3 regions of the Fictibacillus nanhaiensis genome follow, and region 1 is predicted to be linked to each of the others. Evidence: riboswitches for the same ligand, from Rfam matches in the RefSeq annotation. Region 1 holds a riboswitch; each other region holds the start of a gene.

Evidence for each region. Region 1 has a riboswitch for thiamine pyrophosphate ahead of thiD (bifunctional hydroxymethylpyrimidine kinase/phosphomethylpyrimidine kinase). Riboswitches for the same ligand answer to the same signal wherever they lie in the genome.
Region 2: another riboswitch for thiamine pyrophosphate. It lies ahead of tenA (thiaminase II); the one in region 1 lies ahead of thiD (bifunctional hydroxymethylpyrimidine kinase/phosphomethylpyrimidine kinase).
Region 3: another riboswitch for thiamine pyrophosphate. It lies ahead of thiT (energy-coupled thiamine transporter ThiT); the one in region 1 lies ahead of thiD (bifunctional hydroxymethylpyrimidine kinase/phosphomethylpyrimidine kinase).

The regions. Positions count from the first base shown of each region.
Region 1 is NZ_JBHUPF010000006.1:2,724,195-2,734,298, reverse strand. It holds gene ACFS5O_RS17625 (YkvI family membrane protein) at 1-803, shown strand, start outside; gene ACFS5O_RS17620 (nucleoside triphosphate pyrophosphohydrolase) at 872-1,195, shown strand; gene ACFS5O_RS17615 (DeoR/GlpR family DNA-binding transcription regulator) at 1,452-2,249, shown strand; gene ACFS5O_RS17610 (hypothetical protein) at 2,547-2,723, shown strand; gene ACFS5O_RS17605 (YecA family protein) at 3,065-4,093, opposite strand; gene ACFS5O_RS17600 (DUF4349 domain-containing protein) at 4,290-5,195, shown strand; gene ACFS5O_RS17595 (IDEAL domain-containing protein) at 5,326-5,556, opposite strand; TPP riboswitch at 5,926-6,030, shown strand; gene thiD (bifunctional hydroxymethylpyrimidine kinase/phosphomethylpyrimidine kinase) at 6,118-6,942, shown strand; gene thiM (hydroxyethylthiazole kinase) at 6,929-7,831, shown strand; gene thiE (thiamine phosphate synthase) at 7,828-8,502, shown strand; gene thiW (energy coupling factor transporter S component ThiW) at 8,503-9,021, shown strand; gene ACFS5O_RS17570 (hypothetical protein) at 9,088-9,330, shown strand; gene ACFS5O_RS17565 (winged helix-turn-helix domain-containing protein) at 9,525-10,104, shown strand, end outside.
Region 2 is NZ_JBHUPF010000006.1:2,066,593-2,076,696, forward strand. It holds gene ACFS5O_RS14240 (DUF6044 family protein) at 1-55, opposite strand, end outside; gene aac(6') (aminoglycoside 6'-N-acetyltransferase) at 535-978, opposite strand; gene ACFS5O_RS14250 (YczE/YyaS/YitT family protein) at 1,157-1,735, shown strand; gene ACFS5O_RS14255 (AbrB family transcriptional regulator) at 1,832-2,932, shown strand; gene ACFS5O_RS14260 (chemotaxis protein) at 3,040-3,915, opposite strand; gene ACFS5O_RS14265 (DUF2238 domain-containing protein) at 4,012-4,614, shown strand; gene ACFS5O_RS14270 (hypothetical protein) at 4,712-5,011, shown strand; gene ACFS5O_RS14275 (energy-coupling factor transporter transmembrane component T family protein) at 5,039-5,836, opposite strand; gene ACFS5O_RS14280 (ABC transporter ATP-binding protein) at 5,820-7,253, opposite strand; gene ACFS5O_RS14285 (ECF transporter S component) at 7,267-7,848, opposite strand; gene tenA (thiaminase II) at 7,850-8,554, opposite strand; TPP riboswitch at 8,640-8,747, opposite strand; gene ACFS5O_RS14295 (manganese-dependent inorganic pyrophosphatase) at 8,888-9,817, opposite strand; gene ACFS5O_RS14300 (glutamate synthase subunit beta) at 9,924-10,104, opposite strand, start outside.
Region 3 is NZ_JBHUPF010000006.1:2,355,030-2,365,133, forward strand. It holds gene fapR (transcription factor FapR) at 1-567, opposite strand, end outside; gene recG (ATP-dependent DNA helicase RecG) at 738-2,774, opposite strand; gene sdaAA (L-serine ammonia-lyase, iron-sulfur-dependent, subunit alpha) at 2,777-3,664, opposite strand; gene sdaAB (L-serine ammonia-lyase, iron-sulfur-dependent subunit beta) at 3,677-4,339, opposite strand; gene ACFS5O_RS15685 (DAK2 domain-containing protein) at 4,436-6,112, opposite strand; gene ACFS5O_RS15690 (Asp23/Gls24 family envelope stress response protein) at 6,128-6,490, opposite strand; gene rpmB (50S ribosomal protein L28) at 6,725-6,913, shown strand; gene spoVM (stage V sporulation protein SpoVM) at 7,548-7,628, opposite strand; gene ACFS5O_RS15705 (thiamine diphosphokinase) at 7,733-8,377, opposite strand; gene thiT (energy-coupled thiamine transporter ThiT) at 8,374-8,943, opposite strand; TPP riboswitch at 9,035-9,141, opposite strand; gene rpe (ribulose-phosphate 3-epimerase) at 9,162-9,809, opposite strand; gene rsgA (ribosome small subunit-dependent GTPase A) at 9,809-10,104, opposite strand, start outside.

The sequences.
Region 1 (10,104 bases):
ATTTGTTTGGAGGGATTGCATCAAGAATCGTCAACGTATTAATGTTGATCATGCTCTTCGGAGTAACTGGAGTGATGTTATCAGGAGCTGGAGCCTTGTTTTGGGAACAGCTGCATCTTCCTCTTCAATTAGGAATCCTATTAACGTTACTCGTAACCTATTTCGTTATGAAAAAAGGGATAGAGGGAATTCTTTGGACAAACTCCTTGATCGTACCCATCATGATACTCTTTTCTATTGTATTGTCGGTATCGATGTTCGATCCTTCTGCAGGAAGGCAGTTAATTGTCGAACGTGACTTTGTTGGTGATTGGAGATGGATCGTAAGTCCGTTTGCTTATGCAGCGTTTAATTTAACTTTGGCGCAAGCCGTTCTTGTTCCACTATCAAGAGAAGCTAAAGATGAATCCGTTATCAAATGGGGCGGTTTTTTAGGAGGGCTAGGATTGACTTTTATTCTATTAAATAGCCAGTATGTGCTCTATTCTGTTCCACGTGTGATGAGTTATGAGATTCCAATCGCTGAAATAGTTGGCGGTCTTGGTGTAGTGGTCCATTATATTTTTGTCTTCGTCATCTACGGTGAGATCTTCTCAACACTTATCGGAAATCTCTTTGGGCTTGCAGGAGCGTTGCAAAGGAATGTTAGATTATCCAATCAAGTCATTTTGATCGCTTTGATGACAGGGAGTTACTTGTTAAGTCAAGTAGGCTATTCTGAACTTCTTCATTACTTATATCCGGTATTTGGTTTGATCGCCATCATATTTTTAGGAGTTGTTTCTGCTAAAAAACTAACTTGATGCATATCGTTTTATATAAGAATGTTTTTTTTGAGGTGCTGTGAAATTGCTGGAAGGGAAAAAAGCCAATGGCGTATTACAATAAATTAGTGAGAGACAAGATACCAGAACTGCTCGAACAGGCGGGGAAGAAGGGAACTTTTCGAATTCTTGGAAATCAAGAGTTCGAAAGTGAACTTAAGAAAAAGCTTGCCGAAGGTGTAAAAGAGTATCGTGAAGCCAAAAGTGAGATACATGCAGCAGAAGAGCTGGCAGAGCTGTTTGAAATCTTAATAGCGTTAACGAAGGTGCATGAACTTACGCTCAGAGAACTGGATGAGATCAGGCAGGAAAAGGCTCGAAAACACGGCCGTTTCCACGAGCGCCTCTTCTTGATTAAAGTTGAAGACTAGGGAAGACTAGGGGTCTGACCCCTGACAAATACAAATTTTACGAATTTGTATTTGTCAGAAGTACAAACTCGAATACTTTTCTTTAGAAAATCTATTCACCTACAAATTCTGGCTAAAACAAGCTACAGTTATGCTTGTTTTAGCTTTTTTTATTTTAAAACAGGAAAAAACATGCAAAAAATGATTGACGAACTAGCATGAAACAGCATATGATTAGTGTACCACGTGGAAATAAGAGGTAACGGAGGAGATAATTATGTTTTCTGAAGAAAGAAGGGAAAAGATTTTAGAAGTGCTTAAGAACGAAGGAAGAGTACTTGCAAAAGAATTATCAGATGCCCTCCAAGTTTCGATTGATTCTATCCGCCGAGACTTATCATCTCTCGAGGATAACGGGCTGCTTAAACGAACTCATGGTGGTGCGATTCCTGTAACAGAAGTAAACAAAAGACCTTCATCAAACGAAGTTCGTTTTGGAGAAGGATCCAAGTATGAGAGAGCCATTGCGAAGGAAGCTGTAAAGTACATCAAAGAGAACGATACCATTTTTCTAAGTGGAGGAGGCATGCATCATGAAATTGTAAAGAACTTGCCTCAGTACCGTTTAACGGTTGTGACCAACTCACTCGTAACAGCAGATGCACTTCGCGAGAAAGAAAACATCGATCTTTATGTGGTCGGTGGAAAAGTAAAGAGATCAGGTAATATGACAGACGCTTTAGTAACCAATCTCATCAGTCAGTATTCTTTTGATGTTTCATTTGCTACAGGTGGTGGTATCTCTGAAAGAGGAATAAGTACGGCAACACCAGAAGTAGCTGCTTTTATGAGTGCTGTTGGAAAAGTCTCTCGAAAAGTCATTGGTGTATTTCCTCATTACAAAATAGGAGTTAACGCTTTTGCAAAAGTGGGTCCTGTTACGAATGTAGATGTTGTTATTACAGATGATGATGCATCGAGAGATCATCTGTCAGCCATTGAACAACAAGGAGTTTCTGTCGTTATTGCTCATTCAGATTTTAGCCATAAGCGGCCAGCTTCAAAAACAGAATAATTTCCTTAAACAATAAAAAGACCTCGGGTGTGGAGGTCTTTTTATCATTCGTTCATCTTTAGGGCGAGACTCTCCGACTTCTGAAGATAAAAACACGAGAGGTCCACCAGTTTCTATTGATCCATTCTTTAATCCTAGTAAGTTGAACTCAAGCTTAGATTTGGTGTTTTTTAAAAAAAGGCAAATACCTATAAAATAGTGTCAGATTATATGACACATCAAATGTTCTAGTGGTCAGATTATCTTATCCTTAAGACAGAGGGTGGTTCAGAGAATCAATTTCGAAATGAGGTGAACATGATGCTGCATTCTTCTCATTTTTCATCAGAAGAAAAGCTTATGATTCGTGAACTGAAGAAGAAGATAAGGAAAGAATCAAATGTAAAAGAAAAAAAGGAGCTTGAACGCCAGCTCAATCGTCTTATTGAAAAAGCTTTTATAAACAAACAGTTATTACGAAGAAAGGAACTATAAACTGTATCAATCTGTAGAAACACGTTTTAAAAAACTGGATTAACTGTCTTTTTTTCATAGGAGTGACATTCTATTTATGTATATGTCAAAGTGACAATAGTCTTTTCCAGATGGACGTATCTATTTGTTATTTTTGCGATCCTAGGCTCTTTGTATATTGTAGTCTTAACGATAATCAATGATCCTCTGGATTGTTTTACAGCAATTTTTATAACAATTGCGGGACTTCCCGTATATTATTGGCTAGAGCGTAATCATAGACAAGACTCCTTTTAGAGAGGGTCTTGTTTTTTATATAGAAAACCCACCTGAGGCAGCAGGCGGGTTAGTGGAAAAAACGTTTATACGCTTAATAATTCTTTCATCTCACGATATCGTGAGGATAGACTAGCAGGTGAAACACCATATTTTTTAGCTGTTTCTGCTTGAGTAGAAGCGATTCCTCTAATATCTTTTGACACGAGATAGTCAAGGGCAGCCGCGTAAATTTCTTCTTTACGAATTGCAGGTTTGCTTTCTGTTACGTACTCACTCCAAAGCTTTTCTGCTTCTTCTACAACTTCTGTCTCGGCATTCGCTTTAACAAGTTCAGTTACAGCATTGTATTTTTCGTCTTTTAAATCTGTTGCTTCTGCTGCTTTTTCTACTTTAGTAGAAGTAGTGTCTGTTGCCTTCTTCTCTGGTTGAGATTGAGGAACACCAGCACTAATATCAATCAAAGCGAGCTGAAGAACAGCAGGGAATTCGTTCTTGAACGTTTCTTTCGGATCTTGTTGAGGCTTGATCTTTTCTATCGCTGCTTTTAACGGCGGAAGTTCAGTCATCGGCATCTCTACGTATCCAACATAAAACTCATGGTTGATTCCGTTTGAAACGAGTGTTCCAAGTAAAGCACTTTCAGTTTTTGGCTTTTCAGCAGCATTGATCGTTACATCATACACGGCTTCAGTCCAAATATCCTGTACGGTAAAGATGAATCCAGTTTTTTGCTCTAAAACTTTATAAAGCGATGGTGCAGCTTTTGTCCAGCCAGCTAGAATTTCCGCTACTTCTGGTTTAACAGAATCCTTCACTTTTTCTACATAAAGTTGAACAGGCGTCTTATTATCCTTAATCTCTGAGCAGAAAATCTCCCAACAAACCGCAATGTTTGCGTATGTTTGTTCTTGCTCTTTAGCAACCGGGTGCTTTTTCACATACTTAGAAGTACGTGCAGCTAAATCCTGTTGATAGTTCTCTAGGGCATATTTGATGAGTCCTTCTTGATGAAAGGATACTTCACGTGTTTGCTCTTCTTTATGTAAGCAACATTTTTTATATTTTTTTCCGCTGCCACAATAGCACGGATCATTTCTTCCTATCATTGACATGCTATTCCTCCAGTAAACCACTTACTTATCCTGTACATACTAGCATAAATCGGTTTTTTTTCAAACTACAAATCATCAGACACTATTTTATCATAAAAATGTCGCAGAAAAAATCATTCAATAGGTTGGTTTTTTTTAGGAACTGAAACCTTTTACTTATAAAAAACGTCTAAGCGAAAAAAGGGGGAATTACGTTATGTGGAAGAGATGGAAATTATGGGTATTTATTGTTGTGCTTTTATTAAGTGCATGCAGCAGTGACAGCAGTTCAAAAAGTGATAAAGCTGTAGACCGAGATAGTGGCAGCAAGTCAGAAGAAAAAATGGACACCTCTACAGAAGAAAGTCAGAGTGCTGAATCAGAAAAAGGCAAAGAAGAGTTACAAATGAAGAACGAAAGAAAAGTGATCTATCACGCTGATATAGAGATTACAGTGGATACATTACAAACTTCGATGGAATCCGTTCGGAAAAAAGTAGAGACTTTGGGCGGATATCTGGTTGAATCGAATACCAGTACAGGAGAGAAAGATTATCAAACTGGTATGATGGTTGTTCGTGTTCCTATGAAAAGTTTTCGCCCTTTCTTAGCTGATATTAGAACCTTAAGTAAAGGTACTCCACAGGAAAATATTCGCGGGGAAGATGTTACAGAAGAATACGTAGATTTATCTTCACGTTTAAAAGCCAAACAACAAGTAAGAGAGCGGCTAGAAACTTTTATGAAGAATGCACAAAAAACAGAAGATTTGTTAAACATATCTGAAGACTTATCTACAGTGCAGGAAGACATTGAACAGGTAGAAGGACGTTTGAACTTTTTAAAAAACCAAAGTGACTATTCTACAATTACGATTCAATTTGGAGTAAAACGTTTAAAGGCAGAAGAACTTCAAACAGAAGGCTTAAATACATGGGCAAAAACGAAGGTCCTTTTTATGGATACGATGAACTTCTTAATGTCTGCTATATCTTTTGTTGTAGTGAGTTTATTGGGCCTCGCGCCAATCTGGGTGATCGTAGCCATTGTGATTTATGTGTGGTGGTTAAAGCGGAAAAAAGAGCAAAAGAAAAAGCCGGAATCACCGACAACTTTGACTTAAAAAGACGTTTTAACTTGTCAGTAGCGGGGACGTCAGAAACACCCTCTGCAGCACGGATGATTCCTCCGTTGGCTGAAAGGGTGTTTTGGCTTTTACGGCACCTTTTTAAGGACTGTGCCGCCTAAAAGCACTAACTGAGAAACGCTTTGTACTCTGCGCTTAATCTCATAAATCGTTCTTTATCTTTTGTATCCAAGGCAATGTCGATTTCTCTTTCGTAATACTCTTTGTAATAATTGTGAAGGGCCTCATCTAGTACCATTTGGGCAATAAGGCTGAAGGCAAATGGGTCTCTTTTTTGTTGTTTGTATTGCACCATCTCATTTTGGTTCTTGTTAAAAGAAGCGTTTTTGTCTTTCATCCTGTTTCCCTCCTTATATTATCTCCCTATCCAATTAACCTTTTATGTTTCTAGGTTTCTACTAGTATACTGAGCAAGATGCCTAATGACAACCATTTTGTTTGAAAATTCAGAAAAAATTTCTTTATTGCTTCTAAAGTACCTTTTTTTCACCACCTTATGGAAAAAATGTTAATGATTTGTAATTTCTATTTCTGGGTTACATCTTTTTGTTACAATTGTTTAATTTCTATGTTTTTTATGTTGTAATCGTGTGTTAGTTATTATTTCCCCGTATTTAAAGAGGATTAAACTTTTTGAAACCGACAACTCTAAAAAATATTGACATTCTTGTTTATGTATGAGTAGGATTGTGTTAACTCAATATTGTCATTTCGCTAGGGGTGCTTATTTTAAGCTGAGAGAAAGTTATGCTTTCGACCCTTTGAACCTGATCCAGTTCATACTGGCGTAGGGAAGCGGTGTGGATCTATTACAGTTTCCTATATGATATGAAATGTAAAGCCACCCGCTCATTAGCGGGTGGCTTTTTTTGCATAGGATCCTAGGAGGTACATGAATATGGGAAAACTGATTAAGGTAAGTAAAGCCCTTACGATCGCTGGGTCAGACAGTGGCGGTGGTGCTGGCATTCAGGCTGATTTAAAAACGTTTCAGGAATTAGGTGTGTACGGGATGTCGGTTCTTACGGCGGTCACTGCTCAGAATACGACAGGTGTCCAAGGAATATTTCCAGTCCCAATAGAAGGTTTAGAAGCTCAGTTAGCATCAATAGGGGCTGATCTAACACCTGATGCGATAAAGACTGGAATGCTTTTTTCAAGCGAGTATATCGAGAGAACCGCATATATGATAAAGAAGTTCCAATGGGAAAACGTCGTGGTCGATCCAGTGATGATTGCAAAAGGAGGGGCTACCCTGTTAGGTGAGGATGCACTTCAGGCGATGAAAACATATATGCTGCCACTCGCAAAGATTGTCACACCTAACATTCCTGAAGCCGAAGCGCTCACAGGAATAAAGATAGACAGCAGTGAAGCAAGAGAAGAAGCGGCGAGAGTTTTGTATGAAGCTGGTGCTGATCATGTGGTAGTTAAGGGTGGACACTTTGGAAATGGTGAATATGTATCAGACCTGGTCTTTAATGGAATCGAAATGGTTGAACTTACAGAAAAGCGAATTCAAACGAAAAATACACATGGTACGGGCTGTACCTTTTCAGCGGCTTTAGCGGCAGAGCTTGCTTCTGGTAAAAAAACAGAGAATACGATAGTGAGTGCAAAAAAATATATACAAACCGCTATCGAACACGGAATCGATGTTGGTTCAGGTCATGGACCGGTCAATCATTTTGCATATAGGAGAGTTCCACATGAACAATACTAGAATACAAGAATGGAAAACGTTCGTTTCACAGATTAGAGAAGAAAAGCCACTCATCCATCATATAACGAATAACGTGACAATGAACTTTCTAGCCAATGGTGTCCTCTCAGCCGGAGGAAGTCCGATGATGGTGCACGATGCACGAGAAGTGGAAGAAGCAGTAGGGGCTGCAGATGCGTTAGTGTTGAACATCGGTACATTGGATGGAGCTACAGCGGAATCTATGATACTCGCTCTTCGTAAAGCGATGCTTGCAGAAGTACCGGTAGTCCTCGATCCCGTAGGAGTAGGCTTAACAGCTTTCAGGCAAGAACTTGTAAAGAAACTATTATTAGAATATTCAGAATTTAAGGGGGTCAGACCCCAAACAATTCTGACAATTTGCGGAAACGCTGCTGAGATGCAGTTTTTGGCTGAGGGTGCATGGGAAGGAAAAGGGGCAGATGGTGAATTGGCTACCTCTGAAGACGATTTGATCAAGCTTGCATCTGCAGCAGCGAAGCAAACGGGTTGTCTTATTGCAATGACAGGAAGTAAGGACGTTATTTCAGATGGCGATAGGGCTATCGTGCTTTCTCATGGAGATCCTATGCTTTCCTATGTTACAGGTACTGGATGTTTTGCTACCTCAATGGTAGCTCTTTACCAAGCGAATCAGAAACAAGAACTCATAAGTGAAAAAGTTGACCTGCCAGTTTTAGAAAGAACGGCTCTCGCCATTTTGATGCTTACTAAAGCGGCTGAAGAGGCGGTGAAAACGGCCAAGGGACCTGGAAGCTTTCAACAAAATCTACTTGACCAGCTTTATTGTTTAGAATCTACTCATGAGATATTTCATGAATCCATTCAGTGGAAAGATCATGTGCTGAAAGAAGGAGTGAATCGATGAATACGCAAGAGATGTCACGCTTACAACAAGATTTATCGCTCTATTTTGTAGCAGGAACGATGAACTGCCATTCCCCAGAAGAATTTTACCGTATTCTGAAGCAAGCGGTTCAAGGAGGAATTACCGCCTTTCAGTTTCGTGAAAAAGGTGTTAACTCATTAAGTGGTCAGAAACAGTTAGAGATGGCAAAACGTGCAAAGGAAGTTTGCCACAAACATGATGTGCTATTTATCGTGAATGATGATCTAGATTTGATGAAAGCTGTTGGTGCAGATGGTCTTCATGTTGGCCAAACAGATGGTAATCTAAGAGATATTCGTAGAGAAACAGAAGGCAAACTTCTAGGTGTTTCCGCTCATACCCTTGCTGAGGCAAAGGATGCCATCGTACACGGGGCAGACTATATTGGTGTAGGACCAATCTATCAAACGCGTACAAAATCTGATGCGAAGAAACCTGTAGGTGTAGATTTAATCCTAGAACTTCGCAGCAATCATATAAACGTTCCACTTGTTGGAATCGGGGGGATTACGCTCCAAAACGCCGGTGAAGTGATTAAAGCGGGTGCAGATGGTGTGGCTATTATTTCTGCGATAAGTGGGGCAGTTGATCCTTCTTCCGCTTCAAGTAACCTGCTTCAAATTATTTATACGGCGAAAAGAGAATCGTAAATGAAGATTTCTGTACAAACACTTACTCTCATGGCTATGTTGGTCGCGATCGGGACAATCTGTTCCCATTTGTTTTATATTCCTGCTGGAGTAGCAAAAGCGTTTCCTGTTCAGCACGCGATTAACGTAATGGCTGGTGTGATGTTCGGCCCCATCCCCGCGGTAATTGTAGCATTTAGTATCGGCTTGCTGCGTAACTTATTTGGAATCGGCTCACTGCTGGCGTTTCCAGGAGGAATGATCGGTGCATTTTTAGCGGGTTACCTTTATCAAAAAGGAAGAAAATATACGTTCGCAATAATAGGAGAATGGGTTGGAACAGGAATCATAGGAGCGACTATAGCGGTGCCGATTGCTTCTATTTTCTTAGGATCAAAAACCGGTGCATTCTTTTTTATAACTCCTTTTTTAGTCAGTTCATTAGTGGGTGGAGTGATCGGATGGGTGGTTCTCCGTATTCTTCATAAAAATGCTGCAGCAAAAAACTGGCTAGGATCGAACGAAGAAAAATCTCTGTGAAAATATGCACCGGATAGGCTCTCACGCCGTACACTGTACGATCAACCAGTGAATTGGGGGGCCGATATGATGAAAAAACGTCCAAAACCCTGGGTGTATACAGAGATGGTGCTTATGTTTTTTGGATTACTTCTTGCTATTTATAACGGAAAGACATGGGAAAATCCCACCCTGTTATTTTCCATCTTAATGGTGATCTTTATCTTTCGTGCGGTTGAACGGAAAATTTTCAATCAAAAAACCGAGTTTTGGTTGAACACAGGGATGGCTATGGTCTTTTTTATTCTTGGAATCGTACCGTTCGTATAAACTGAATAATGAGCTAAAGCAGGCTGAACTGACAATCAGTCTGTTTTTTATTTTTAGGCAAACGTATATTTTTTTCAAATCTTTGACAAAATGATGTTTAACGTAATAAAATAATTTTACGTAAAGTTATATTTTTACGTGGAGGCCATACACTATCGTAAAGTGAGGTGATGAGAGTGAAGAGGGATCAAAGCATGCCAGAGACGTTTATTGTCACAGAACCAGAACAAGCAGCTGCACTTTTACATCCAGTAAGATCTGAACTCATAAGTCTGTTAAAAGAGCCGCGTTCTGCGACGGAGCTATCAAAAAGAATGAACGATTCCGCTCAAAAAATTAATTATCATCTTAAAGCACTGGAAAAAGTGGGGCTTGTGGTACGCGCAGGTACAAGGAATGTTCGAAACCTTGTAGAAGTTCTATATGTAAGTGCCGGCCGATCTTTTTTATTGTCAGATTCACTAGGTCTATCTGCTGACACCGTCAAAAAGCTTCAGGATCAAACCGCTCTTGCTCATGTATTATCCCTTACAGAGAAGATCAAGCGAGATGCGATTTCTTTAATGGAGCAATCGGAGGAAGAAGAGATACCCAGCGCTGTAATGGAAATGGAACTTGCCCTTTCTGACAGGGATCACCGCAATGCTTTTTTGCAGGAATATGCAGATATGCTCACCACTCTCATACAAAAACACCACAGACCGAACAAAGAGAATGCGAGAGTGTATCACGTTTCGATGGCGATGTACCCAAAACCTGAAGGAGGCGGCCAAC
Region 2 (10,104 bases), 660 kb from region 1:
AAAATGCAAAATATAAACATTTACGTTCGAAAGGATTAACGTTTTTAAAGGACACACATAACACCCCATCATTTAAATAGAGTCGATTAACAGGTTTCACATATTAAAAACTTTGTATACTCTAAATTTATCCATTAAAAAAAGACACTATGATGTGCCTTTAATGCTTCCCGCAATTCTGTGTATTCTTTTAAATAGGCTGTTTTCGCAACTTGTTTAGTGTCTCACCTATTAGTTATAGTGGCTAGGCACTCGAGTCAAAAATAAATGATCAATGATGAGTAAAGTATACCTTCATAGCCCATTCACTTATTTCTTATAAATGCCGAGTGAGCTACTTCTACTTTTCGGAAAGCCCGTCTCAAGGAAGTATCCTTACTCATACGTCTACAAGTAAATGCTGGCGCAGTTAGAAGAATTCCTCCTCGCAAACTTTGCGAGAAGCTTCTCAAATGCTAAGCACGCAGCTTCTACTCCATTCAACTGTCTTAGAAGAAACGAGGTTAGTAAATAACAATCTTTTAGTAAAGAAACTTACTTTATATCTTTAATGAATGCAATCAAACGATTTGCTTCTTTAAAACCCACGCTCGTATGAAAGTGATAACTTGTATCATTGGACAACTCAATATCAGAACCTATTTGTTTGCATCCTCTAGTTTTTAACCAACTCTCCCCTTGAGTAATCAGTTTGTTTGATATCCCTTTCCTTCTGTGATCAGGTTTTACATAAATTCCTTCCACAAAACCTGTAGGGCTGGATCGTGATCCTTCCACATAGTCACTTCTAATCGAAACATGAATAAATGCAATAGGTTCAGCATGAATTAAATATACAATCACTTTATCTTTTTCTGAATTTAGAAGTTGTTTGAATTCTTTTCTCAATTCACTGAATTGATTGTCTGGCCATAATGCTATAGCCAATTCCGTCAATGAATCAAGATGGCTTTCACTTGCTTCCTTAATCGATTCCATGGTCCACACTCCTGTTTTACTTTGTAGATATTCTATTTCGACAAACGCTCATGTAAAATCCTTCATAACAAAGTGTCATTATGTCAATAAAATAGTAAGCAACTTCTTTTCATTTTTTCTCATATTGCTTTATAGTCAAAGATAATTATAGGGTTATTTTGGAAAAGAGGAGTTATTGGTGAAGTTTACTATTAAGCTAATCTTCTTTTTTATAGGATTAATAATCTTTAGTTATGGAATTGCCATGAGCGTTCAAGTAAAATACTTAGGAATCAGCCCATGGGACGTGTTGAACCTTGCATTGTATGAGCAGTTTGGTTTCACGATCGGAATATGGAATATTATAGTGGGCTTTCTATTAATGACTTGTACAATGATCATCAATCGGAAATATATTAACATTGGAACTTTTTTAAATGCAGTTTTGGTTGGCGTTTTTGTAGACTTCTTTCTATTTCTTCACTTACTTCCTAATTCAACGAACACCATAGTTGATATAACCCTCTTGTTTGCAGGGATTTTTTTAATGGGAATTGGTGGAGGTATGTATTCAGAGGCAGGAATAGGAGCGGGTCCGAGAGATGGACTGATGTTATCTATATCAGATATAACTGGCTTTTCAATTAGTAGAGTACGAATCTTCATGGAGTGCCTTGTCTTACTGCTCGGTCTCATTATTGGAGGGCCAGTTTTTCTTTTCACATTTATCTATACTTTAATTCAAAGTCCCATCTATCAAAAATCCTATTTAGTTTGATAAGAAGTGGAATCGCAAAGTGTATGTGTAGATTTGAAGAAAAAAATAAGAAAGTTTATTAATTAACGAAAGCAAACATAAGAAGAAGGTTATACAATGAAATTTAAAAGTTTAAAGCTATATAAAAGTTTTCAACTCTTCATCACTATGACAATTGCCTTTTTAGGGGGTTTCTTATTTAATGTGTTTAATTGGCCGATTCCTTGGCTCTTAGGTACTATGGCTGCCGTACTGATTGTGAATCAACTAAGTTGGATCCCTTTATATTGGCCAGTTTTTTTAAGAAATACGGGTTTGATCATCGTTGGTTATTCAATCGGTTTAACGTTTACAAAAGATACGTTAAAGCTTATGATCACTCACTTGCCTTCTATGGCATTTATGACGATCTTATTATTATTAATCTGTTCAGGCATGGCTCTTATAATATCTCGTTCTACATCCATCAATTTTCCGACTGCACTTACCAGTTCAATTCCTGGTGGTCTATCACAAATTATTACTTTTGCAGAAGAGACTAAAGGAATTGATATTACAACCGTTACGTTTTTTCAAGTAACACGTCTCATCGTTATCATATTTGCTGTTCCCTTTCTGATTTTCAGTCCTATTTTTTCCTCAGGAAGTTCCGCTACTATTCCTGATGTGATTTCGGAAGGAACCTCTTCTTCCTTTTTCCCACAGATTATTCCATTTGGACTATTTTCTGTTGGAATGGCTTTTATAGGAAAAAAAATAAAACTTCCTACTGCTTTTTTACTCGGTCCTATTCTTGGGATTGCAGCTTTAAATATAGTTGATTTAACAGGTCCTCCACTTCCTGGTTCAATACTTGATGTTTCTCAATTTTTAATCGGAGGCTATATTGGATTATTATTAAAGCCTGAAAAGCTTAGAAAAAAAGCGAAAATGATTCCAATTGCGGTGTTTAGTGGCTTCATGCTAGTAACTATCGCACTTCTGCTGAGTCTTCTACTAACCTATCAATTTAACTTTTCCTTCATTACTAGTTTCCTAAGTATGGCACCAGGTGGAGCTGATCAGATGGGAATTATAGGACACGAGTTAGAAGAGGATGTTACGATGATTACAGGCTATCAACTTTTCCGTATTCTTTTTATCTTTTTTGCTGTACCTCCATTCTTAAAATGGGTTTTGCGCTCACAAATGAATAAAGAAATCTCAAAAAACGAATAATACTTCACTTTATTAAAAACAAAAACATCCCATTACTGAATGATGGGATGTTTGTTTTTATGTGTCTAGTGTGTTTTGAAAGAAGTGTCCAGATACGGTAAGAACTGTTATTTTCGCTCAGGCGCTAAATTCAAATGTTTCCATATCTCCGCTAGATTGTCACCTATGTCATGAATGATTTCATTCGTTTTAAAGTAATGATTATGTGAAAGTGGTGTAGTACTGCTTATAAAGTTCCCGCTGTTGATTTCTTTATCCTCAGCAATCGCTTGATTATAAGAGTCATTGATTGTTTTTAATGGATAACCGAAAACGTCGTCTTTATCATATATATTTACCCATTTACCATTTAGTTCTGGATAATGATTCTGTAGATGTGGTGATGGAACTAATATCGGCTTATCAAAATCCGCATATCTAAGACTCCACAAAGCTAAAGGACTTCCTAATGAGTAAAAGCTTGTTAGAGTCTCTCCTTTTTCTAGCGGAGTCTTCTGCATATTTTGCAATACATCTTCAGCGATTTTTTCAGAAATGAACTGTAGATCATAAAAATAATTACTCGAAATAACGGTACCCAAACTATGTGCAATTACGATGAGTGGTGCATCTTCCCCCGCATGTTCACTTAATTTACGTAGTCCTTTCGCATAAACCTCATGAACCTTTATATAATTCGGATTATGATTAACTACTGGCTGATAAGCGATTGCATCCCCAAAAAAGTGGATGACAAACTGTCTTAACTGCTTAAAATCTAAGTTATCTTCTATATTTAGTTTTTTCCATAATAGTGATTCCTTTTCATTAAATACACTTCCCCAATAAATAGGTTGAATCACTAGTTCTTCTTCGGGAGTTGCGTAAAACGGTTTTATCTGTTGAGAAAACCTTTTTGTCAGCATCTCAATAAATAAATCAGAAAAATTTTCACTTTGATTTCCAATACCATGAAGAATGGCCACTGCAATTTTTTTAGGCATGATTAATCACATCCTCCCATAGATGGTGAAATACACAGAAAAGAATACATTTCTAACTTAATATCAATACTACTGTTAGATTGTGAGGGATTGCCTTTGAAAATAAATAAAATCCATCTGTTATTATTAATCATCGTTTCCTTATTTTTTTTATGGTCACTGATTCAACCAGCACATTACCCCATATGGATATTGGAGGTAGCTCCATCTCTTGTAGCCCTGATTTTTATACTCTTCTTATATAAACGATTAAGATTCACGACTCTTTCGTATTGCATCATTGCTTTGCTAACGATCCTGACGTTTATAGGCGGACATTACACATATGATGACGTACCACTATTTGATTGGCTACAACAACAATATAATTTAAGTCGCAATCACTATGATCGATTTGGTCACTTTATGAAAGGCTTGTTGGCAATTGTTATCCGAGAAATCCTTCTCGTAAGAACACCTTTACACATTGGAAAATGGGTACAATTCATTGCCATAAGTATAACGTTAGGAATTGCCGCCCTTTATGAAATTGTTGAATGGATTGCGGGAAAGATAGCAAAGCGTGAAACGAAAGATTTTGTAGGTTCACAAGGAGATATTTGGGATGCACAATGGGACATGTCTTTTGCTTTAATCGGTTCGATCATTGCCTTATTATTATTTACTTCATGGCATGACAAGGTGATGAAAAAAGGGTAGGTTTGATCTTATTGTCACAGTAATTATTAGATCAATCTCAAGCAAATCCTTCAATTTTTCTCTTTTTTCTTTCTATTTAAAAACAGAGGTGAATAAAATGCAAAAAGTAAGTTCGATATTTTGCACATTTATTGCGGGATTTCTACTGTTCTTTGCGTGGTCTGGTTATATAAAAGATGAATTTAAAAGTGACGAATTTCAAGGTTATGTTATAAAAAAAGAAAGAAGTGAAAAAGTAATAAGTATGGGAAGTTCACTTATATCACAACCACAATATACTATATTCTTTGAGGATAGGCAGAAATTACAAGTACCTCATGCTATATATATGAAAATAAAAGTAGGTAACTATATCCAGCTCATTAAACACAAGGATAACATAACTTTATCAGAATAAGAGTCTGAAACGGTTACGTTCAGTCTCTTATTCCGGTAAGTATCTAACATCCGTACTGGGAAGAAAGGGGTCATGAATAGAAAGAATATAGATAAGACCTAACATGAGCAAAAAATAACTGATAAAAAACAGATCGTTTCTTGAAAAGCCAACTTTATAATAGTACGTTCTTTTTTTATCGGATTGAAATCGCTTAGCTTCCATTGAAACCGCAATGCGATAAGCTCTGCGAATACTCTGTGATAATAAAGGGATCGCAAGCCTCTTCATTCTTTTTAAAAAGTTGTTCTTCTGTTCTACTCCTCTAACTCTTTGAGCATTGATAATCATTTGATATTCTTCTACCATGATTGGAATTAATCGGATGGCTGCCATAAAACTATAAGCAAACTTAGGCGATAGTCTGAACTGTTGCATGAGAGAATAAAACAGTTTGACTGGTTTGGTGGTTAAAGCAAATAGCAAGCCAAGCATAGCAAATGACAAAGCTCTAAATCCTAAATGAATCCCCCGTATTAAACTCTCTTCCGACACTTGTATATATGCCCACTTGTAAAGAATCGTTTCTCCTTTTCCGAATAAAATCATGGAAGAAGAAGTTGAAAGAAAGATAAGCACAAAAGGCAGAGACAGTATAAATAATTGTTTATATGAGTACCCTGTAGCAAATATAAACAATAGCAAGATCACGCATAAAAAACCAACCATTAAATCCAGGAAGTGAATATTGATCGCAACTATGAATAAGCTCAATATCGTTACTAGTTTTAGAGAAGGATTTATGCTGTGTAACCATGTGTGTTTGGCATCAAACAATGAATTCATCGAGAAGCTCCTTCTCTTCTTTGAGTTGATGATCCGTTACAATTTCACCGTTCTGAACTTCCCATAATCGAGTGGCAAACTGTTCCATAATATGGCGATCATGGGTAACCATAAGTATAATCGTCCCTTTTTGCCGTTCTCGTTCTAACCATTCTAAAAGTTTAAACGTGTTTACTGAGTCTTGTCCAAAAGTTGGTTCATCAAGAAGTAAGATAGATGGTTTTTGCAAAAAGGCTGTTGCCACACTCAGACGTCGTTTTTGACCGACAGATAGGTTATAAGGATGTTGATTCATTTTGTTCGTCAACTCAAGAGAAGTTAGTATTTCTTTTACTCCTTCTTCCTGATGTTTTTGAAGACCATATGTTATTTCGTCGTAAACAGAATGCGTTAAGAACTGGTATTCAGGATTCTGAAATACGAGGTAAACCAGCCCAAAGATGTCTTTCGTTTTTTTAACATGCACATCATTTAAATAATAGTTTCCTGATGTTTTAATAAGCTGCATCAAAGCTAACAATAATGAACTCTTTCCTGCTCCGTTTTCACCCATGATCGTGATCCATTCTCCTGAATGAACCATTATGTCATCAACTACTATCTTATTTTCCTTGCTTCGATACCCTTTGAAATTTTTCAACTTCATGGTGTTCCTCAGTTCAAACTTATTATCAACGGTCGGTATTCGTTTATATTCATCCCATGCACCAGGGTACCAAATTCCGTACTTCTTAATCTTTTCCTTATGAAGAGAAAAAACCGTCGAAGTATCTCCGTCAGCAAGGACTTCTCCGCCTGGTGTAAATACAATAAGACGATCCGCGAAATCCAGGATTTTCTCTATTTTATGTTCTACGATAATTAACGTTTTATCTTTCCAGACTCTTTTTACCGTTTCCCAAATCTGTTCAGTTCCCTTCTCATCAATAAAAGCGGTAGGTTCGTCTAAAAATACAACATCTGGTTTCAGTGCTAATACAGATGCGATGGCTAATCGTTGCTTCATCCCACCTGATAGATGTTGAATCGGTGTATGGATGTCATCGAGTTCAAGGCCAACCTCTTCTAATAATGAACGAATCCTACTTGTCATCTCCTCTCGAGGCACCTGAAGGTTCTCAAGAACAAATGCTAACTCTTCATCAACGAAAGGCATACAAAATTGAGTATCCGGATCTTGAAATACAAAGCCCCATCGATCAGGAATCTGTATCTCCTCACACTTCATGGGTATGTCAATGGTATGTGGAACGAGTCCAGAGAGAACTTGTAAGAGTGTGGATTTACCACAACCAGATGTGCCTAGAAGAAGTACTTTTTCACCTGAATGAAAAGATAGACTCAAATCTTTAAACAGCATTTCTGTCTCACCTGGAAATTTCAATCTTAGATTTTTTACAGATGTTATGATTGTCATCAAACCACCTCAGTTATTGATCTAATGCTTCGTGATCTTTTTTGGAAGAGGCTCGCACTAAATTTGTTACACCTGTAGCTTCTAAAGCTTTTACGATAGAAACGGCAAACACCCCTGTAAACAATATAGAACTGATTACTCTAAATACGATAAATAAAGTTAGGTTCCATGTTGAAAGATCACCAATATATCCTTTGTAAAAGTCCATGATTAAAGATCCTGCACATGAACTTAACGCAGCAAGCGAGATGACAAAAAGGTCAACTCGTTTATAACGAAATGCGAAAAGGATCAACTCTGCAAACAATCCTTGAATGATTCCGTATAGTAATACTTCAAGTCCAAATTCAGAACCCATTAAAAATTCTCCTGAAGAAGCAGCAATTTCAGCCAAAAGAGCAACTCCAGGCTTTCGAATGATTAAGAACGCAACTGTTGCTGCCATGAACCACATTCCGTATATCAACTGATCGATGTGAAGACCAAATGGTTTAACCGCATAGTAGAGCGGCCCCCATATTTTATACAAGATGCCAAATGCGATCGAGATTACAATGGTGATAAGAATATCTGTTAACTTTAAACCTCTTTGCATGCTACGCTTCACTCCCGGTCGTTGTTGTCGCTAGGCTGAATGGAATCGGCCATTTTTCTAACGTATAAGCCATCTCCCAAAAGGAATACTCATACTGACAACTAATTAAGAAATGTTGAATCATTTTGCTTTTTTCCTGGTCGCTTGCGTTTTCAGCCAATTGATTCAATCTATCGATCTGTTCGTTTACCAGTTCTGAGAACCATTCACCGCCATATGCAGCGATCCACTCCTGATAGATCGGCTCTTGTGGTTTTGCTCCTTTAAACGTTTCACCTATTTCTTGATAGATCCAATAACATGGTAGAATGGCAGCAATGATTTCTCCTAAGCTTCCAGACTCTGCTACTCGGTAAAGGTGAGATGTATAATGATAAGCAGTTGGAGCGGGCTCAAAACTTGTCAGTTCTTTCTCTGTCACCCCCAGCTGTTTCATAAACGTCTCATGAAGTCCTAACTCAGCGTCATTTGTACCTTGTGCATGTACCGCCATCCTAGAAGTCGTATACAAATCCTCTGCTCTTGCTGCTCCCATCGCCTGAATTCTTGCAAAATGAGATAGGTAATACGAATCTTGTAAAACATAATACCGGAAGCATTCTAAAGAAAGGTCACCTTCTGCAATTCCTCTAACAAATGGATGTTGAAGGTTCGCTTCCCAAATAGAAGCCGCTCTTTCTCGCAAGATATCAGTAAATGTGTTCATATGAATCCTCCTTGTTTTATCCAACAAAAAAACCACTTTCAGCTAAGAAAGTGGTTGTATATGGAGAATTCAACATAGGAATATATACTCCGCAACACCACTTCCCTACGCTGGTATAATCCAGATCAGGTTCTAAGAGTCTCAAAGTTTCACTTTGATCTCAGCCTTATAAAAGGCACCCCTAGTGGTTCGTTTTTATGTAGTTGGTTTCTGACTTAAATGATAGCAGTCTCTTTTAGATTGTCAATACTGTTTTTAAAGAAGCACGAATAGTGGATGGCACAATAAAAGGGTAAAACCTTCGTGTTTGGTTTTACCCTTTTAGCACTTATACTACTTACTCATTGCTTCTGTTAATACAGGTACAATTTGTTTTTTTCGAGAAACAACACCTTTAAGAACGGCTGTATTGTTTTCTAATTTAACGTTATAAGCTTCTTCAACAGATTGTGATTTCTTACCAAGAGCTAAAGCTGTTGAATCATTTGTTAAAATATCCGTTACAACAAACATGAATAGGTCTAGCCCTTTATCAGCAATCACTTTAGTAATGGCTGATTCTAATTCTTCTTGATGTTTCATTACATCGCTAGCATCCACCGTATTCACTTGAGCAACTTCAATTTTACTTTCACCGATGTTAAATTCTTTAGCATCAAGTGAAATCAACTCTTCTACCGATTTATCACTTAAGTCTGCTCCAGCTTTTAGCATTTCTAAACCGTACTTTTCAGCATCTACTCCTGCAATTTCAGCAAGTTCGCGTGCTGCAGCAACATCCTCTTCTGTACAAGTAGGTGATTTGAATAACAAAGAGTCAGAAATAATAGCAGAGAGCATAAGTCCTGCAATATTTTTCTCAACTTGAACACCTTTCTCTTTGTATATCTTGTTCAAGATTGTAGCCGTACAGCCAACAGGCTCCGCACGATAATACAAAGGATCGCTCGTTTCGAAGTTTGCGATACGATGGTGATCAATAACTTCTAACACTCTTACTTTATCAATGTCATTTGCGCTTTGTTGACGTTCATTATGATCAACTAAGATTACTGCGTTTGTTTCAGCAGAGACATGTTCAACAAGTCTAGGAAGCTCTGCATTAAAATAATCTAATGCATATTGTGTTTCACCATTAATCTCACCTAGGCGAATGGCTTCTACATTTTGTCCTAATTTAGATTTTAAGTCAGCATAAACAAGCGCTGATGTAATCGTGTCAGTATCTGGATTTTTGTGTCCAAAAATAAGTACTTTTTCCATGCGTCTACTCCTTATAAATAAAAGAATTGTTTTTTGCCTAAACCTTATTTTATCATAGATAAAAAGCTTATGGCTTTTGGAGTTTATTGTAGCATGGAAAAAAGTATTAAGGCAAAACCGTACTACCCATCAACGATAGGTCAACTTGACGTGCACAATCACGCCCTTCTTGAATCGCCCAAACGATTAAACTCTGACCACGTCTAGAGTCACCTGCAGCAAATACGCCATCTATATTTGTCCGATAATCACCATGTTTAGCATCAACTTTGTTGTTTTTGATCTCA
Region 3 (10,104 bases), 370 kb from region 1:
TCCTTCCTTTGTATCTTGTGCAGATCTATACATGGTAAATTCACCTTTAAAGACAGGCTCATTCTCTACATAACTGTTAACTTCTACAATAGTTCGCTCTTGAGTGGTCTCTTTTACTTTGGCTTTAGCAACCACTCTCTCTCCTACTCGAACAGGGCGAGAAAACCGAATGTTCGCTTTTGCGGTTAATGCCAACTCATCATTTATTATCGCTACAGCCAGGGAGTTCGCTTGAGCAAAAACGTGATGGCCTCTTGCGATTTTATTTCGAGAAAATACATGCTCTTCTTTTATATCTAATATAGAAATAGCGGATTCATCTAACTGCAAGTCAATGATTTCTCCGATGACCTCTTCAAGCGGAAGTGCTTTTACATCATCCAGCTTTGTTTCAGCAACAGACTTTATTCTTTCTCTAAGCTCTGGAATAGAAAGTTCCAAACGGTCAAGTCTGATCGTCTGAACGCTGACACTGAACTTCTCTGCCAATTCTTCATCTGTTATAAAAGGGGTTAATTTTATCGTTTCCCTTAACAGCTCTTGTCTCTCTTTTTTTGATTTTTTCATAGTTTCTTCCTTCTTCCATACAAAGGTCTCATATATGAGAAAGATAGTGAGTAAAGATGCAGTGCGTAGAAAAGCAGGTAACGCCATTACAGCGTACCTGCTATTTATCTTTCTGCTATTAAGAGCTGGTACTAATAGTAGTATATAGTATCAACACTCTTCTTTCAAGATTAATCTAGTCTTTCTTTGTCGAGTACACCTTGCCTTGTTAATACTTCTCGAATGGAACGATAGGTCTCATCTTTCCAAAATGCTTCTGATTGAACAAGTCTAGCTGCATCATTTCTAGCCGTTTCTAAAATTCGATAATCATGCACGAGGTCCGCTACTTTAAAGTTCGGAACACCGCTTTGCTTATTTCCGAAAAAATCACCTGGGCCACGTAACTCAAGATCTTTTTCAGAAAGCTCAAAGCCATTCGTTGTCTCTGTCATAATCCTCATTCGCTCTTGACCTTCCTCAGACTTAGGATCTGCGATGAGTACACAATAGGACTGTTCGCTTCCACGACCAACTCGTCCTCTTAACTGATGGAGTTGCGAAAGGCCGAATCTTTCTGCATCATAGATGACCATGATGGTAGCGTTCGGAACATTTACGCCTACCTCTACAACCGTCGTAGAGACGAGAATTTGACAAACATTCTCTGCAAACTTTCTCATCACTTCATCTTTTTCAGTCGAATGCAATCTGCCATGCATTAGACCTACTTCATATGTTTGGAAGTAAGCACTAAGCTGAGCATGTACGTCAATCGCATTCTGAACATCTATTTTTTCTGATTCTTCGATTAAGGGACAGATCACATAAGCCTGTCTTCCTGATTCAATTTCTTTTTTTATAAAATCAAGAACACGATTTAGCATACCGTGTTTCGCCCAATGCGTGATGATCGGCTTTCTTCCTGCTGGCATCACATCAATCGTTGAAACATCCATATCACCGAAAGCTGATATCGCAAGGGTTCGAGGGATAGGCGTTGCCGTCATAAAGAGAACATCCGGGCTCTCACCTTTTTCCCTTAGCACTCTTCTTTGATTAACACCAAACCGATGCTGTTCGTCTGTAATCACTAGGCCAAGATGATGAAAGTTCACTTCTTCTTGGATAAGGGCGTGTGTACCTATCATGATTTGAATCTCACCTTGCTGTAAAAGGTTCAACGTTTCTCTTCGTATTTTCCCTTTAACCGAGGAAGTTAAAAGAGCTACTGTGATTCCAAACGGAGCAAACAGCTCTTTTAACGATTGGAAATGCTGTTCAGCGAGAATTTCTGTCGGTACCATCAGCGCACCTTGTCTGTTTGCCGTAACAGTTGCAAATAACGCTACAGCTGCTACTACCGTTTTACCAGAGCCAACATCACCTTGAAGCAGCCTGTTCATCCGGCTTGTATCGGAGAGATCTCTTAATATCTCGTCTACTACTCTCCGTTGAGCTTCCGTTAGCTGAAACGGTAAAGAACGAATGAACGTTTCTACTTGGTCCCGATCAAAATTTAAAGCTGTTCCTTTAGATTGTTGTCTGTTCCATTTTCTAAAAATCTGCATCTTTAATTGAAAATACAACAACTCTTCATACGCAAGCCTTCTTCTTCCCGCTTTTAACGCTTTAAAATCTTCAGGAAAGTGCATCATTCTAAGAGCTGATTCTCGATCTGGAAGTCGATAAGTTTCACGTATCTCTTGTGGAAGTGGATCCTCGATCCCTCCAGAAAACTGGCGAAATGCCGAATCGATAATCTTACGCATCGTTTTGCCATATAAAGAACCTTTGACCGAATAGACCGGTTCAATCTTATGATCATCACTGAATGTGCCAAAATGAACATCACTGACGGTTAATGTCATCTTGTTTCGGTCCCATTTACCTGTTACTGTAAGCGTCTGCCCTAATGCAATCTGATTCTTTAAGAAAGGTCGGTTGAAAATTGTAGCTGTGATCAAATATTTACCGATCAACATCCTAAATGTTAAGCGTGATTTTTTCTTCGGAAAATAACGCAGAGAAGGCTCAGAATGAACCTTCCCTTCAATCGTTGCTTTTTCATCATGTGCAATCTCCGCAAGGTCTTTCTTTTGGTAATCTTCATACCGATAAGGGAGATATTCTAAAAGATCTTCTACAGAATGGATACCCATGCTAGCCAGCTCTTCAGCCTTCTTCTCTCCAATACCGTTTACCGTTGTTATGGATTGATTCAGCATCGTTATTTCTCGTTCAGCGGGATGCCGAATATTTTTGCTTCAAGCTCTCTTCCTGTCGGTGTAGCCGCTAAGCCTCCAAGGGCTGTTTCACGGAGAGCAGATGGCATCGATAGACCAATCTTGTACATAGCATCGATTACTTCGTCACACGGAATACGGCTAACGATTCCAGCCAGTGCCATATCTGCCGCAACGATTGCATTGCTAGCACCCATCGCGTTTCGTTTCACACAAGGAACTTCTACTAATCCAGCGACAGGATCACAAACAAGTCCTAGCATGTTCTTTAAAGCGATCGCCATCGCTTCGGCTGATTGTGAAGGAGACCCTCCTGCAAGTTCGACGATGGCGGCGGCTGCCATCCCTGTAGCAGAACCTACCTCAGCTTGGCATCCACCTGCAGCACCAGAAATAGAAGCGTTGTTGGCCACTACAAAACCAAACGCACCTGCAGCAAACAAATACTCCACCATCTGTTCTCGGGTAGGATTTAGTTTTTCCTTTAACGCAAACAGCGTACCAGGAACGACCCCAGCAGAACCAGCAGTAGGCGTAGCACAGATCGTACCCATTGCCGCGTTCACTTCATTCGTTGCCATCGCTTTACTTACGGCATCAAGCATCAGTTCGCCTGATAGAGACTTACCAGATTTAATATAGGTCTGTAGAAGTTTTCCATCCCCGCCCGTTAGACCTGAATGAGATCTCACATCTTCAGTAATTCCTCGCAAGACTGCTTCTTCCATCACTCTTAAATTTCGATCCATAAATCCAAGAACTTCTTCTCTGGAACGACCTGTAACATCCATTTCTTGCTGTATCATAATCTCTGAGATCTTACAATTTTTCGACTCAGCTAATTCTATTAATTCAGCTACATTACGAAACATACTTCTCACCTCTTAATCGTGTATCTTTACTACTTGTTGAACAATCGGGAGAGAATTTAGTTCGTTTATGATGATTTCGTCTGCATTCTGATCGATCTCAATAACCATCAATGCTTCTTTCCCTTTTTCTTTTCTTGATACTTCCATATGACCAATGTTGATCTCATGCTTAGCTAATATGTTTGCCACTCCTGCTATCGCTCCATATTTATCATTATGAACGATCAAAAGAGCTGGGTGATTTCCAGATAATCTTAACTCAAATCCGTTCAGTTCAGTAATCTCGATTTTCCCACCACCGATCGAAATTCCAACCACTTCGATTCTGTCTGTTTCATCTCCAATAATCACTCGAGCTGTGTTAGGGTGGTCGGTTATAGCATCCTCAGCAGTCATCTTAACCTCGATCCCCTCTTGTTTAGCGATTGTAAGCGCATCCACAATTCGAGTATCAAACGTGTCGTAATCTAAGATTCCACCGACAATCGCAACATCCGTCCCGTGACCACGATAGGTTTTAGCAAAAGAGCCATAGAATGAGATGGTTGCGTATTTAGGTTTCCTGCCGAAAAGACTTCTCGCTACTCGTCCGATACGTGCAGCACCAGCTGTATGTGAACTAGAGGGTCCAATCATAATGGGACCGATAATATCAAATACACTTTTATATTTCATGACGTTCTCCTTCAAGTTGCGTTTTTTCCCATAAAAATAAGTATTCCCTCTTAACTTTATCACACTTTAAGTTTAAGAGAGAATACTTTTCATTTTTTACTCTACAGATAAGATGAATGAATAGATCGGTTGCTTACCATTATGAATTTCAGCTTCCGCATCGGGATACTTTTCTTCAATAAATTCAGCAAGCTCTTGTGCTTCTTCTTCAGAGCTATCTTCACCGTAGATGATCGTAACGATCTCTGAATCTTCATCAAGCATGTTGGAGAGAAGTTCTTTCGTAACTTCTTGTTTGTCTGTCTTAGAAGTTAGAATCTTCCCTTCAGATATTCCCATAAAATCACCTTTTGCAATTTCAACACCATCAATCGATGTATCACGAACTGCATAAGTAACTTGGCCTGACTTAACAGAAGTAATCGCTTCGTTCATCTTCTTTTCATTCTCTGACATATCAGCTGAAGGATTGAAAGCTAATATAGAAGCGATACCTTGTGGCACTGTTTTTGTGCGGATGATTACAACCTCTTCATCAACAACACTTGCAGCTTGTTCAGATGCCATGATGATATTACTGTTGTTCGGAAGGATGAACACTTTCTCAGCGTTAACTTCAGCAATCGCTTTTACGATATCTTCAGTACTTGGGTTCATCGTTTGTCCACCTTGGATCACTGATGCTCCCATTGATGAAAACATCTCTTCGATTCCTTCACCCATCGCAACTGTAACGATGCCATATTCTTTCTTTTTCTCTGCTGTAGATTGTGAGTATGAAGGAATCACTTCGTTCTCACTCTCTAAAATCGCTGAGTGCTGCTCACGCATGTTTTCAATCTTGATGTTGATCAAGCTACCATAACGATGTGCAAGTGTTAGCATGTTACCCGGTTGTTCCGTATGGATGTGAACCTTCACGACGTCTTCATCAGCAACAACTAATAAGGAATCACCATGTTGACTTAACTCATTACGGAAATTGATCTCATCGAATGGATTGTTTTTGATCTTTTTGTCTTCGAACCTTACCATGAACTCTGTACAATACCCGAAATGGATATCTTCCGTCTTCATGTGCATCTGTGCTTTATGATGCTCAGCGTTAACAAGTTCACCCATCGATGGAGCGTTAACAGATACTTTTGGCAGCTCTTTGCCTTCTAGTACAGCTAAAAACCCTTCGTAAACAGTGACTAACCCTTGTCCACCCGAATCAACAACACCTACTTCTTTCAGCACTGGAAGTAGATCTGGCGTGCGGTTTAAGGAAGCTTTCGATTCTTTAACAAGCTCTTTCATAATGTATAGGATGTCGTCTGATTTTTTAGCTTCTTTAACTGCTTTTCTTGCAGCATCTTTAGCTACAGTTAAAATCGTACCTTCTACTGGTTTCATAACAGCTTTATATGCCGTTTCTACACCTTTATCAAATGCATTGGCAAATTCAGCAGCGTTGATCGTCTCTTTTCCTTCGATTGATTTAGAGAATCCTCTAAACAATTGTGAAAGGATAACACCAGAGTTTCCGCGTGCTCCCATAAGTAAACCCTTTGCAAAAGCACTGGCAACAGCGCCAATTTGATTAGAAGTATTTTTTTCTACTTCTTTTGCACCAGAAGTAATCGTTAGATTCATGTTCGTTCCTGTATCACCATCTGGTACAGGGAAAACATTAAGTGCGTCGACCATTGCTGCGTTTCTTGTTAAGTTTGAAGCACCCTCGAGTACCATTTTTGAAAACTTTTTTCCATCTAATACTTTTAAAGACACAAAACTTCCTCCTAACTAAGGGGTTGTCACCCTGACACCCTGAACGTAGATATTGACTGAGTCAACCGCCAAACCAAGCATTTGATCCAGGGTATATTTCACTTTGTTCTGAACGTTATGAGCCACTTCAGAAATCTTTGTTCCATAACTAACGATGATGTACATATCAATATGTACTTCATCTTCTTCTTGTCGAACAACGATCCCTCGGGAGAAATTTTCACGTCCTAAAAGCTCAGTTATTCCATCCTTTAATTGCTTCCTTGATGCCATGCCAACAATTCCGTAACAATCAATTGCGGCTCCACCGGCGATAGTTGCAATTACTTCATTAGAAATATCAATTTGACCATAGGTTGTTTTCATTTCAATGGACATGCTTACATCCCCCTTTAATTTGTTAAATGGCTAACAAATATTTTACTATATATCAGCGTATTTTGAAAGGACTACTACATTTCACACTATGTAAATAGTATTGTCAAGGAAATTTACTTGAAAACCTTTTACGAATATGTTGCATTGCTTCTGAAGTCATGCTAATATTATTTAGTATTTAACATACGATTGAATTGATGCAAAGCTTTTTTGCTGTAAAGGAGGTTCACCTACATGGCTCGTAAATGTTTTATTACTGGAAAAGGACCTAAAACTGGTAACAAGCGTTCTCACGCAATGAACAAATCAAAGAAAAGCTGGGGAGCTAACGTCCAAAAGGTTCGTATTCTTGTGGACGGAAAGCCTAAACGCGTATACGTATCTGCTCGTGCCCTTAAATCTGGCAAAGTTGAACGTGTATAAATAAAAACAGCAGCAGCCGCTGCTGTTTTTTTCTTTGTCCAAAAAGCGCTTTGATAACTAATAATAGATTCAAGTGGACAGTATTTATTCCAAACTGGACAGTAAAAAGCTGAAAGCGGACAGTATTTTCTTTAAACTGGACAGTAAATCATCCAATCTAAAAATTATTTACTCTTAAAAGACTCTTTCTAAATGATTTTTGCTTTTTTGGTATTTTCTTTTTCTCATCTTAGGCAAGTTGATTGGAGCGTAAGGTTGCCTGCCTGCAACATGAGGTGCTTCTCGCAAGGCATGCGACGAGGAATTCACTTCGTTAGCATAAACTTGTAGACGCAGGAGCAGAGAGACAACCTTGAAGCGGTCAGGTAGAAACTCCTAATGGCGCAAAGCGGCAGTCCGAAAAGTGCAAGTGACTCGTTCAGCCTCGACAAGCAAAAGGTAAATGGGCGAGGACGGCGCACTTTGCTCATCACAGACCGTTTAACTTTTGACCTCGAGGGGCTAGTCACTGCAACTAGACAGGAGGCTCACCGTTCGCCCCATGGAAAGCGAGCAACCTGGAGCGGAAATCAACCACTTACATAGAACCACTACAAAACAAACAAAAAAAGCGCACAAGCGCTTTTTTTGTTTGTTATCCTTTTTTGAAAGAACCTAAGACGGCACGTACGAAGCCTCCCAAGAATTTAGGAAGTTTAATGGTATAAAATTTCATCTTACCCCTCCTCCAGGCCCATAAAAAATGATAAGAGCTAAACATAAATACTTTATTCCCCTTTTTATAAAAAGGTGCATTGGGGGCCTGTATTCCGTGATTTTTTAATCACGGCTCTTTACCATCAATATTATGCCGGAGTCAAAAGAATAAGTACCACTTTTATTTACAAGCTCATTGGAAACACATAATGATGATCCAGCCTGAAGCTTAGCTTGTTCTAACGGATATTTAAATCCCACTAAAGTTATGCCTGTCACTTCTTCACTTTGAGCCAGAAATGAGATGTATGAATATCTATGATCCTGCTCAATATCATAACATCCCGGTAAATGGAGAGAGATTTCATTCCTGTTATCAATAATTTTAACGTCTGTACGTACTCTCAGAGATCGATATAATAATTGGATGTTCATCAATTCATGATCTAACCTTCCACCAGTCGCACCGAATATGAGTATTTGTTCTGGGTTCTGTTTCAACGCCCACTCTAGTGCGAGCTCCATGTCTGTAGCATCTTTTTCTGATCGATATTGATTCACTATTATGGATGAGTCTAGAATACTTTTTCTCTCATCATCAGAAATAGAATCAAAATCGCCAAATGCATGCTGTGGGAAGATGTCATTTTTCAACAGAAAGAGCGTTCCTCTGTCGACTCCGATCCAAATGTGATCCCTTTTGAGATCGTAGTGCTTTAGATCAGGAATCAGATATTCAGGACCACCTGCGACGATGCTTATCTTCATGCTGCTTGGTGATGACCATTACGTGCGGCATGTAGTAGTTTCGGTGCTGTATTCGTTAATAGAATAACAACTAGCGCCGTAATCGCAAAAATAACAACCATGAATGATCCGTTGTATAAGAACGAATAAATCCATACGTTCATCTCTTCTGCTAAATCGCTAAAAAAGATAACCCCTGAAAAAACGTGAGAGATGGTTCTTAACAAGCACCCTACGAAGATTCCTGTAACCATCAAGAACGTTCTCTTGCTTGCACTTTGAGAGATAGATGGTGCGAATGCCCCCGCAACACCTGCTAAAGCAAACGCTAAAGGATAGTCTAGAATCATCTGAGCGGGGTGGATCACATAAGGATTCACAAGTAGCTGTAAGAGCCCAACAGCCAATCCTGTAAGGACTCCTGCTTTCAGTCCTCTTCTAAACGCCATTAAAAAGATCGGAACCATCTCTAACGAAACAGAACCACCTTGTGGCCAAGGACCTGCAAACTTAATCAAACCTAAGATCAACGATAATGCAGACATAATAGCGATTTCTGTTAGCAATGAAATGTTGTTTGTTTTCATTCAAAATACCCCCTATATTCTTCCTTTGACAGAAAACAAAAAAAGCAACCGGCATGTGAGCTCGGTTGCTTTTTAGATATACATTCAAAAAAGTCATACGACTCCACATCCCTACGCAGGTATGATCCAGCTTCAGGTTCAAAGGGTCGGGAGAACACTCCCCTCTCAGCCCTTTAAAGGACTCCCCCTGTGGTTGCTTATTTTATTTTCTTTTCCAATTATACACCACGAATGGCTTCTATTGCACCCTTTAAATCTTGCTTCCCGTAAATGGCAGAACCAGCAACTAATACATTTGCACCTGCTTCGACACAAAGACGAGCTGTTTTTGGATTCACGCCACCGTCAACTTCGATCTCAACGTTCAATCCTTGTGTTTTTACTAGATCGGAAACTTCTTTAATCTTAGTCACTACGCTCTCAATGAACGCTTGTCCACCAAAACCAGGATTTACAGTCATCAACAACACAAGGTCAACATCTTGCAATATATGTTTGATCGAGTCGACTGGAGTAGCTGGATTTATTACTACACCCGCTTTTACACCCAGTTGTTTAATGAGTTGAATCGTTCGATGAAGATGCCGTGATGCTTCTACATGTACCGAAATAATATCAGCACCCGCTTTTGCAAATTCTTCAATGTAATGATCAGGATTTTCTATCATGAGATGTACATCTAAAGGAAGTTTCGTAACAGGTCGTATCGCTTGAACGACAAGCGGTCCAATCGTGATGTTCGGGACAAAATGACCATCCATCACATCAACATGAATATAGTCTGCACCTGCTTCTTCAACAGCTTTTATATCATCGCCTAACCTTGAAAAGTCAGCCGAAAGAATGGAAGGAGCAATTTTAATCATCAGTACCTCCGTTTTTGATCTTTAATTTCTTGTAAAAAACTAACATAATGGTCATAGCGGAAGGTTGGAACGACTCCGTCCTCTACACCCTTTTTAACCGCACACTTTGGTTCTGACGTATGTGAGCAGCCCCTGAACTTGCAATCGCCACGAAGCTCGTTCATCTCAGGAAAGTACATGGACAAGTCTTCAGCTTCAATGTTTAAAAAGTCTAACGAACTAAATCCAGGAGTGTCAGCAACCAAGCCATTACCGAAAAGAATGAGTTCCACATGACGAGTTGTATGCTTCCCTC